3 regions of the Halomonas sp. DP4Y7-1 genome follow, and region 1 is predicted to be linked to each of the others. Evidence: predicted binding sites of a transcription regulator. Region 1 holds the regulator's gene; each other region holds the start of a gene.
What was found. The regulator sigma-54, encoded in region 1, starts transcription at its own class of promoters, with help from an activator protein. The targets are predictions, from matches to a motif close to TGGCACNNNNNTTGCTNT.
Positions count from the first base shown of each region.

Region 2: a site for sigma-54 is predicted at 1,261-1,278, ahead of KUV72_RS04325 (HAD-IIB family hydrolase). Genes of this name have one in related genera too.
Region 3: a site for sigma-54 is predicted at 1,590-1,607, ahead of urtA (urea ABC transporter substrate-binding protein). Genes of this name have one in related genera too.

Region 1 is NZ_JAHVKS010000004.1:126,912-130,173, reverse strand. Features, by position in the region: gene lptA (lipopolysaccharide transport periplasmic protein LptA) at 1-107, shown strand, start outside; gene lptB (LPS export ABC transporter ATP-binding protein) at 107-832, shown strand; gene KUV72_RS09535 (RNA polymerase factor sigma-54) at 1,025-2,437, shown strand; gene hpf (ribosome hibernation-promoting factor, HPF/YfiA family) at 2,618-2,926, shown strand; gene ptsN (PTS IIA-like nitrogen regulatory protein PtsN) at 2,933-3,262, shown strand, end outside.
Region 2 is NZ_JAHVKS010000002.1:171,731-174,992, reverse strand. Features, by position in the region: gene glyA (serine hydroxymethyltransferase) at 1-1,010, shown strand, start outside; gene KUV72_RS04325 (HAD-IIB family hydrolase) at 1,316-2,257, shown strand; gene KUV72_RS04320 (glycosyl transferase) at 2,254-3,262, shown strand, end outside.
Region 3 is NZ_JAHVKS010000010.1:84,923-88,184, reverse strand. Features, by position in the region: gene urtB (urea ABC transporter permease subunit UrtB) at 1-63, opposite strand, end outside; gene urtA (urea ABC transporter substrate-binding protein) at 169-1,419, opposite strand; gene KUV72_RS17120 (4'-phosphopantetheinyl transferase) at 1,783-2,577, opposite strand; gene KUV72_RS17115 (non-ribosomal peptide synthetase) at 2,654-3,262, opposite strand, start outside.

The DNA of each region.
Region 1 (3,262 bases):
AGTACTTTCTGGATCGCCGCGTCGTCCAGGCTCGCTCCAGCGCACAGGGTGTCGACGGCCAGCAGCGCATTCGCATGACCCTCGAGCCGGAAAGCCAAGGAAACTGATGAAGACTCTCCACGCTCGCCATCTGGCCAAGAGCTACAAGAAGCGCCGCGTCGTCCAGGACATCAGCCTGTCCATCGAACAGGGCAGCATTGTGGGCCTGCTGGGCCCCAACGGCGCAGGCAAGACCACCTCCTTCTACATGATCGTCGGACTGGTCAGGGCGGATGCTGGCACCATCAGCATCGACGATGACGACCTGAGCCGCGCGGCCATGCACCAGCGGGCACTGGCGGGTATTGGCTACCTGCCCCAGGAAGCCTCCATCTTCCGCAAGCTGTCCGTAGCCGACAACATCATGGCGATCCTCGAGACCCGCAAGGACCTCGACCGGGACGGTCGCCAGGCGCGCCTTGAGCAACTGCTCGAAGACTTCCATGTCAGCCACATTCGCGACAACCCGGGCATGAGCCTGTCCGGCGGGGAAAGACGCCGGGTCGAGATCGCCCGAGCCCTGGCCACAGAACCCGCCTTCATTCTGCTCGACGAACCCTTTGCCGGGGTGGATCCGATCTCCGTCGGCGAGATCAAGTCGATCATTCGCCAGCTCAAGGCTCGTGACATCGGCGTCTTGATCACCGACCACAACGTGCGCGAGACGCTGGACATCTGTGACCGCGCCTACATTGTCGGCGACGGCCAGATCATCGCCGAAGGCAGTGCCGAGTCGATCCTTGCCAACCAGCGCGTCAAGGAAGTCTATCTCGGCGAAAACTTTCGCCTTTAGCCACCACGGGCGCTGCCGGGCCGCTATGTTGGCAGGGTCTTCATGGCGCCCGCTCGACCTTGCACTGACGCGCATGCGGGGCACTGCAAGCCCTGCGCGCCACCCCCTGCCCACAAGTTGGCAAGAAGCTTGCATGGTACCTGACCCGCCGTTAGGGTAAGGCTTTTCAGCTCCACGAACGGAAGTCACATCATGGCCCTCAAGGCGTCACTGCAGCTGAAGATCGGCACCCAGCTGACCATGACCCCTCAGCTGCAACAGGCTATTGGCCTGCTCCAGCTTTCCACGCTGGACCTGCGCCAGGAAGTCCAGCAGGCGCTCGAGGCCAACCCGATGCTCGAGCTGGAGGATGAATTCGGCGAGCTGCAGGTCAAGGACAGCAAGGACGACGACTGGGCCGACGAGATCCCCTCCGAGCTAACGGTCGACAGCGACTGGTCCGATACCTATCAAGACCTTGGCACCGCCCCGGCCGGCAGCGCCGAGGCGCCAGACTTCGAGCGCCAGGCCAGCGGGCAATCCCTGCATGGCCACCTTAGCTGGCAGCTGGCCCTGCTGGACCTCAATGATAATGACAGGCGCATCGCAGAGTGCCTGATTGACGCGGTCAACGGCGATGGCTACCTGGTGGGACACCTTGACGATATCGCCCAGGGCCTGGCCGATGACGACGCTGCTGCCCCGCCCCTGCAGGACGTGGCGTCGGTGCTGGCCAGGCTGCAGCAATTCGAACCTACCGGTGTATTTGCCCGAGATTTGCGCGAATGCCTGCAGCTGCAACTGGACAGCCTGCCCCGTGACACCCCCCTTCTGCCCCAGGCGGGAAGACTGGTACGCCAGTTTCTCGAGGCGCTGGCCAGCGGTGATCGTCGTCTGCTGAAGCGCCGCCTGAGCCTGACCGAAGAGCAGCTGGACGATGTCATCGAACTGATCCGTGGCCTCGACCCTAGGCCTGGCAGCCAGTACGGCGACAGCGACAACGACTATGTCATTCCCGATCTGGTGGTCCGCCACACCGAAGAAGGCTGGCGCGTCGAGCTGAACCCTGAGGCGATGCCACGCCTGCGCATTCAACCCGACTATGCGGCGTTGATCCGACGGGCCGACAAGAGCCAGGACAACCAGTTTCTGAAGGACCACCTGCAGGAGGCGCGCTGGCTGATCAAGAGCCTGGCAAGCCGCAACGACACCCTGTTGAGGGTCGGACGCGAAATCATGGAGCGGCAGCTCGACTTCCTCGAGCAGGGTGAAGCCGCCATGAAACCGCTGGTGTTGGCAGACATTGCGGCCAAGGTCGAGATGCACGAATCGACCATCTCCCGGGTGACGACCCAGAAATTCGTGCATACGCCACGGGGAGTGTTCGAGCTCAAGTATTTCTTTTCCAGCCAGGTTGGTCAGGATGGGGATGCCCATTCCAGCACTGCCATACGCGCCATGATCAAGTCGCTGATCCAGCAGGAGCCGCCTCGCAAACCGCTGTCTGACAGCAAATTGGTGGAGCTGCTCGCCGAAGACGGTGTCAACGTCGCCCGACGCACCGTCGCCAAGTATCGAGAAGCGATGAATATTCCCTCTTCAAGCGAGCGCAAGCGCCTGCGCTGAGCCCGGCCAGAAGGCTCGAGACAGGCGAAGAGCAGAGTGCGTAGCGCAGTTGCATGAAAAGCGCAAGCGCTTGAAATATCGCACGACATCTGCGTCTTAATGCGTAGAAGCAGGGGGGTTTGCAGGATCGGAAAAAGGGTTACAATCGAGCTACCACCCGCAAGAGCAAGGAGCCTTGTCATGCAAGTCAACATTACCGGCCACCACGTCGAATTGACCGATCCCCTGCGTGACTACGTACAAGAGAAGCTCGCCCGTGTGGAGCGCCACTACGACAACATCACCAATGTGCAGGTCACCCTCTCGGTGGAGAAGGAGCGCCAACAGGCTGCCTGTACGCTTCACGCTGCCGGTGCAGACCTGCATGCAGAAGCCCAGGACGGCGACATGTACGCCGCCATCGACGCCCTTGCCGACAAGCTGGACCGCCAGCTCGTCAAGCACAAGGAAAAATCCCAAGCCCGCGCCCAAGGCGCCGGAATTCGCTGACCTCTCATGACATTGGATGCCATTCTCCCCCCCGAGCGCACGCTATTTGACGTCCCGGGGGGCAGCAAGAAGAGGGTGCTGGAATTTTTCAGCACCTTCATTGCGCAGAACACACCAAGCCTGGATAGCCAGGAAGTCTTCAGTCGCCTGATCGGCCGCGAACGTCTGGGTAGCACCGGCATCGGCAATGGCGTGGCCATTCCGCATGCTCGCAACCCTCACTGCAAGGCCCCTATCTCTGGCTTTCTCAAGCTGGCAGAGCCGATTGATTTCGACGCCATCGACGGCGAACCGGTGGACCTGGTATTTGTCTTGCTGGTGCCTGAGGAAGCGGAT
Region 2 (3,262 bases), on a different contig from region 1:
TTGGTGCCAGCTACGCCAACGTTCAGCCGCACTCCGGCTCCCAGGCCAACGGCGCGGTCTTCCAGGCGCTGGTCAAGCCGGGTGATACCGTCCTCGGCATGAGCCTGGACGCTGGGGGCCACCTGACCCACGGCGCACGTCCCAACTTCTCCGGCAAGCATTACAATGCCGTTCAGTACGGCATCGACGAGTCCGGACGTATCGACTACGAAGAAGTGGCACGTCTGGCCCGCGAGCACCAGCCGAAGATGATCATCGCAGGCTTCTCTGCCTACTCCCAGATCATCGACTGGGCTCAGTTCCGCAAGATCGCTGACGAAGTGGGCGCCTACCTGCTGGTCGACATGGCCCACGTGGCGGGTCTGGTGGCGGCGGGTGTCTACCCGACTCCGCTGCCCCACGCCCATGTGGTCACCACGACTACCCACAAGACGCTGCGCGGACCCCGCGGTGGCCTGATCCTGTCCGCCGAGAACGATGCCGACATCGAGAAGAAGCTGCAGTCCGCCGTCTTCCCTGGTGGCCAGGGTGGGCCGCTCGAGCACGTGATCGCGGCCAAGGCGATCTGCTTCAAGGAAGCCATGGCGCCCGAGTTCAAGACCTACCAGCAGCAGGTGGTCAAGAACGCCCAGGTGATGGCCAAGGTGTTTATCGAGCGCGGCTACGATGTGGTGTCCGGTGGCACCGAAGATCACCTGTTCCTGCTCTCCCTGATCAAGCAAGGTTTGACCGGCAAGGATGCGGATGCCGCTCTGGGCCGCGCTCATATCACGGTCAACAAGAACGCCGTGCCTGGCGATCCCCAGAGCCCGTTCGTGACCTCTGGCCTGCGTATCGGCACCCCGGCGGTGACCACTCGCGGTTTCGGCGAGGCCGAGTGCGGCGACCTGGCCGGCTGGATCTGCGACATTCTCGATGTCATGGCCAGCGGTGAGTCCAGCGAAGCCGTTGAAGCGGACGTGAAAGCCAAGGTCGAGGCAGTCTGCGCTCGTCTTCCGGTTTACGCCTGATAGCGGCAGGGTAAGCACCATCAGGAACCGTAGCCTGATGACGTAGCCTGCACGACGAAATGCCCCCATGAGCCCTGCTCGTGGGGGCATTTTCATGCTGGCGGCAGGCTCATCCAGGGGGCCGGCCAAGCCTGCCGGGTGCTGCTGCACCATGTTGGTGCCTGGGCGTGCACCTGTCCTGACCTCGATGGATGCTTCGTTGTGCACATGTTTTTGCATGTGACTGTTTTTTTTATCTTCCTAAACGCGGTGGCGTACCCCTTGCTATGAGTCAAGGTGAACTCTTTTGATGCGAAGGCCCTGCCATGCACGCCACTGCCACGCCCTGCCTGGGCGACAGCGCTGAACCCCGCCTTCTGTTTACCGACCTGGATGGCTCTCTACTTGACCACCATGACTACGATTGGGCGCCTGCCCAGCCGTGGCTCGAGACGCTGCGCAAGGCCGGTGTCGGGGTGATTCCGGTGACCAGCAAGACGCGCAGTGAGCTGCTTGGCTTGCGCCAGGCGCTGGGACTTGCTGATCAGCCCTTTATTGCCGAGAACGGAGCGGTCATCGCCCTGCCCGACAGCTGGTGCCATGCCAGGCGCGAGGGTCCAGTGGGCCCCGATGGCCTGGTCATTCGCACCCTGGGTGTCGATATCGGACTGATTCGTCGGCGCGTGGCGATCTGGCGGGAGCGTCTGTCGGCGCGCTTTCTGACCATGAGTGAAATGGCACTGGAGGACGTCGTGGCGTTCACCGGCCTGGATGAACAGGAGGCACGCCTGGCGCGCCTGCGCGAAGGCAGCGAGCCGCTGCTGTGGGAAGACGACGATGCGCTGTTGCAACGCTTTCGCGAAGGGCTGGCAGGCGATGGCCTGCGCATGACCCGTGGCGGACGCTTCTGGCATGTGCTGGGGGATACCGACAAGGGCCAGGCGGTGCGTTGGCTGTGTGCGCGCTACGAGGCGTTGAAGGGCAAACGACCGACCACCCTGTCCCTGGGCGACGGCCCCAATGACGTGGCCATGCTGGAGGCAACCGACGCCGCGGTGGTCATTCGCGGCCAGCATGGTCTGGATGTCCGGCCGGATCAGCCAAACCTCTACCGCAGTGAAGCGATGGGGCCACGGGGCTGGGCCGAAGGGGTAGCCCATTGCTGGGGAGCGAACCCTCAGGCCCTCGAGGCAGCGGCCAGGGGTGACCAGGGCGTGCAGACAGACGATCAGCATCACCATCTTGGCGGAAAAGAGGACGACGCATGAGCGATTTCCATCAGAACGGCATCATTACCGATTTTCACAACCTGACCCGTCGTTCTGCCGAAGAGCTTGAGGCGGACCTTGAGCAGTTCGCCAGACAGCGGCCGCTGGGGCTGATCCTGCCGTCGCTCTATTCTGAACTGGAAGGACCGGCACTGGATGCGATCGTCGAGACCTTGTCGAGTGCCGACTACTTGTCCGAGATTGTCATCGGCCTGGATCGTGCCGACCGCGATCAGTTTCTGCGTGCTCGGGAATTCTTCTCCCGCCTGCCTCAGCACCACCGCATCCTGTGGAATGATGGACCTCGCCTGCGCGAGCTCGACGCAGACCTGTCTGCCGAGGGGCTTGCCCCACAGCAGCCGGGCAAGGGGCGCAACGTCTGGTTCTGTGCGGGCTATGTCCAGGCATCGGGGCGCACAGCAGCGGTGGGACTGCACGATTGCGATATTCTGACCTACGACCGCTCGCTGCTGGCCAGACTGATGTACCCCGTGGCGCATCCACGCTTCAACTACGCGTTCTGCAAGGGCTACTACTCGCGCATCGCCGAAGGCAAGCTGAACGGACGGGTGTCCCGGCTACTGGTCACGCCGCTGCTGCGGGCGCTGAAGATCATGCACGGGCCGCTGCCTTATCTGGACTATCTCGATAGCTATCGCTACCCGCTGTCAGGCGAGTTTTCCATGCGCACGGAGGTGCTCGACAACCTGCGCATACCCGCCGACTGGGGACTGGAGATCGGGGTGCTGTCCGAGGTGCACCGTGACCATTCGACCAACCGTCTGTGTCAGGTCGACATTGCCGATGTCTACGATCATAAGCATCAGCCGGTCTCTGCCGATGATGCCAGTGCGGGGCTCAACCGCATGAGTCTGGATATTGCCAAGGCGCTGTATCGCAAGCTGGCAACGCAGGGGGTGGGGTTCTCCTCCGAGGGTTTTCGCACGCTGAAGGCGACCTACTACCGACTCGCTCTGGATTTGATCGAGTCCTACGACCACGATG
Region 3 (3,262 bases), on a different contig from region 1:
AAGAGCGACCAGGCTGACCAGCAGCAGCGCCTTCAACCAGTATCGCCATGCTGTTGTGTTCATAGCGGAATTCCGTGAGCGCCCTTGTCAGATCGTCAAGGGCATCATGATGGGCGTGGTCCTGGCCGGGACGTCATGGCGCCCCGGCCGTGTTTTTGGTAGCGAATGTCACTCCGTGGCAGCAACGTCAGCGCCGCCGCCGCAGCTACCCTGCACCACGTTGTAGTTGCCGCACTCGAGCGGTGCACGCCAGTCGCTGATCAGATCGCGGGAGCCTTCCAGGTAGTCTGACCAGGCATCCCCAGCGACGGTGGAGGGCGTTTCCCACACCACCGAGAATTGGCCGTTGTCCTGGATTTCACCGATCAGCACGGGCTTGGTGATGTGGTGGTTGGGCATCATGGTGGCGTAACCACCGGTGAGGTTGGGCACCGACACCCCAATAATGGCTTCCTTGACGGCGTCCACCTCGGTGGTACCGGCCTTGCGCACCGCTTCTGTCCACATGTTGAAGCCAATGTAGTGAGCTTCCATGGGGTCGTTGGTCACGGCGTTGTCGTCGCCGGTATAGTCGTACCAGGCGTCGATAAAGTCGTAGTTGGCGTCTTCGTCGACGCTCATGAAGTAGTTCCAGGCTGCCAGATGGCCTACCAAGGGAGCCGTATCCAGGCCGGACAGCTCCTGCTCACCTACGGAGAAGGCAACGACGGGAATATCGGCGGCATCAACGCCCTGATTGGCCAGCTCACGATAGAAGGGAACATTGGCGTCGCCGTTGATCGTGGAGACCACGGCGGTTTTCTTGCCCACTCCGCCAAACTGCTTGATCTCGGAGACGATGTTCTGCCAATCCGAGTGACCGAAAGGGGTGTAGTTGACCATGATGTCCTCGTCGGCCACCCCCTGGGACTTCAGGTAGGCCTCAAGGATCTTGTTGGTGGTGCGCGGATAGACGTAGTCGGTACCCGCCAGCACCCAGCGCTCCACGCCGACATCGTTCATCAGGTAGTCGACGGCCGGAATGGCCTGCTGATTCGGTGCAGCGCCGGTGTAGAAGACGTTCTCGGAGGACTCCTCCCCCTCATACTGAACCGGGTAGAACAGCAGTCCATTAAGCTCTTCCACCACCGGCAGCACGGACTTGCGAGAGACCGAGGTCCAGTTGCCGAAGATCACGTCGACCTCATCCTGGGCCAACAGCTCACGCGCTTTCTCGGCAAACAGCGGCCAGTTGGATGCCGGGTCAACCACCACCGGCTCCAGCTCGCGACCCAGCAATCCCCCCGCTTCATTCTGCTGCTCGATCAGCATCAGCATGGTGTCCTTGAGCGTCGACTCGCTGATCGCCATGGTGCCGGACAGAGAATGCAGGATGCCGACCTTGATCGGGTCCTCGTCGGCAACGGCGGGAGCCGCCATCGCCACAGACAGTGCTGACAGCGCAAAGGCAGAAAGCGCCAAGGAACGGCGGGCAGGATTAAGCACAGCAGAGGCCGAAGCTAAGGACATGGGAAATTCTCCAGGGTGACGTTGTCGTTATCGGAGTCGTGGCGACAGGTCGCGGTGCGCGATCGTCGCCTCACTCTGACAAAGCAAGTTCCATGCCACTTATGTTTTCACGGGCCCCGGTGTTATCTCCCGGTTCTCTTCGGACTGGCAAAGGCACCCTCATGGTGCAGCCACCCTTGCCGACTTGCACCAAAAGCAGACGTTGACGTCCGCCATCCCACAGCCTGCGCAACGTTCTTCAAGACGTTCCGCGCCATTCTGTTAAGCGCCGCCTTACGACTCACCGCTGAGCACGCATAGGGTGACCACCTTGCCCGCCTCAATATGGAAGGCCACAGGCCACTCGATATGCTCGTGCCAAGGCGCCCTCCCGTGGGGTGGTCCAGCAGATTGCCATGCGCACGACGGACGAAAGACAAGAAGGCCAGGCAGCGCACGATGCAGACAGACCTCCGCGAAGTCCACGTAGCGCTTTAGGTCAGGAAAGATGGCCTTGTAGATCGCCTCCTTTGCACTGAAAAGAAGCGTCACCGCCATAGGCCTCGATAGCCACCCAGGAAGGTGCAGGAGTTCAGCACCACTCGCGACCACCTCTGCCACGCTATCGGCCTCATCAGCGTCCAGACACTGCTCTACGTCAATGCCCACCCCTGCATATAAATCAGAGGATGCCACGGCGGATAACGCCAGGTCGCTGCAGTGAGAGATGCTGCCAAGCACGCCAGGGGGCCACCGCGGAAGACGGTCAGCCCCCCTGCCCGGCACCCCGCTGTCGATGCCCAACAGACCAAGCGCATAGACCGCGCAGAGGCGCCCGGCCCGGTACTCATCGCGCCGTTTCGCCACAGCGCCCTCCAATTCAGCCGGCAACGGCACCCTGGCCAGCGCTTGTCGCACAGGCTCCTTGCTGCCCGCCCACGACGTTTGACCCGCCCCACTGCTAGCGAGCCAGAAGCCAGCGATAGCGAGCCCAGGCCGGTGCAGTGCCCTCAGCTGGAAGGGCTGGCCGTAGGCCTGTCGGTCGCCCGTGAGCGGAGTGCCAGCCCCGCCGATCGAGATGAAGCTCATTCCCCTTCTCGACCGACGGGGGCTAAACGGCTCAGGCAGTCACATTTCACATACTGCATCACCGGGGCCGATACGCTTACGTCTTCAAGGGGTCGGTCAGGTCTTTGACCAGCACCTCGGCGATCCAGTCAACGGCATCCAGCATCCCCATATGGGTCACTCCCGGGCATGGAATGAGGGCGGGTACCGTACGTGAGAACTCGGCAACGTTGTTGTCAAAGACCGAGCTCAGCACCAGGTCATCGGGGACACCACCAGGTCTGCCCTCGACGGGCGCCACCTCTTCCAGCGCCTTGAACAGCACGACCTGAGTGCTCGTCAGCGGTCGTTCATGGGCGGAGCGCAGCATGTCACGGTTGACCTCGTACAGCTCCTCCCAGCGGTTCAACAGAAATTCATCCGGCGGAATACCCTTGTTGACCAACTCCTTCTCGAAGTCATCGCGCACGTCCTTGGCATTGCCGAGAAAGTCCGCATCCCCCATGTTGAAGTAGGTGTCCAGCAGGTACAGACGAACCTTGGTGAAGCCTCGCTGCTCCAGCTGCCAGGCCATCTCGGTGGCGATATTGCCGCCCAGTGACCAACCCAGCAGGCGCACCTCCTCATCCACCGCCAGATGCTCCTCCATGACCTTGAGGTAGAGCGCCGCAATATTGATCAAAGAGGCTTCCGGTTGGACCACGGT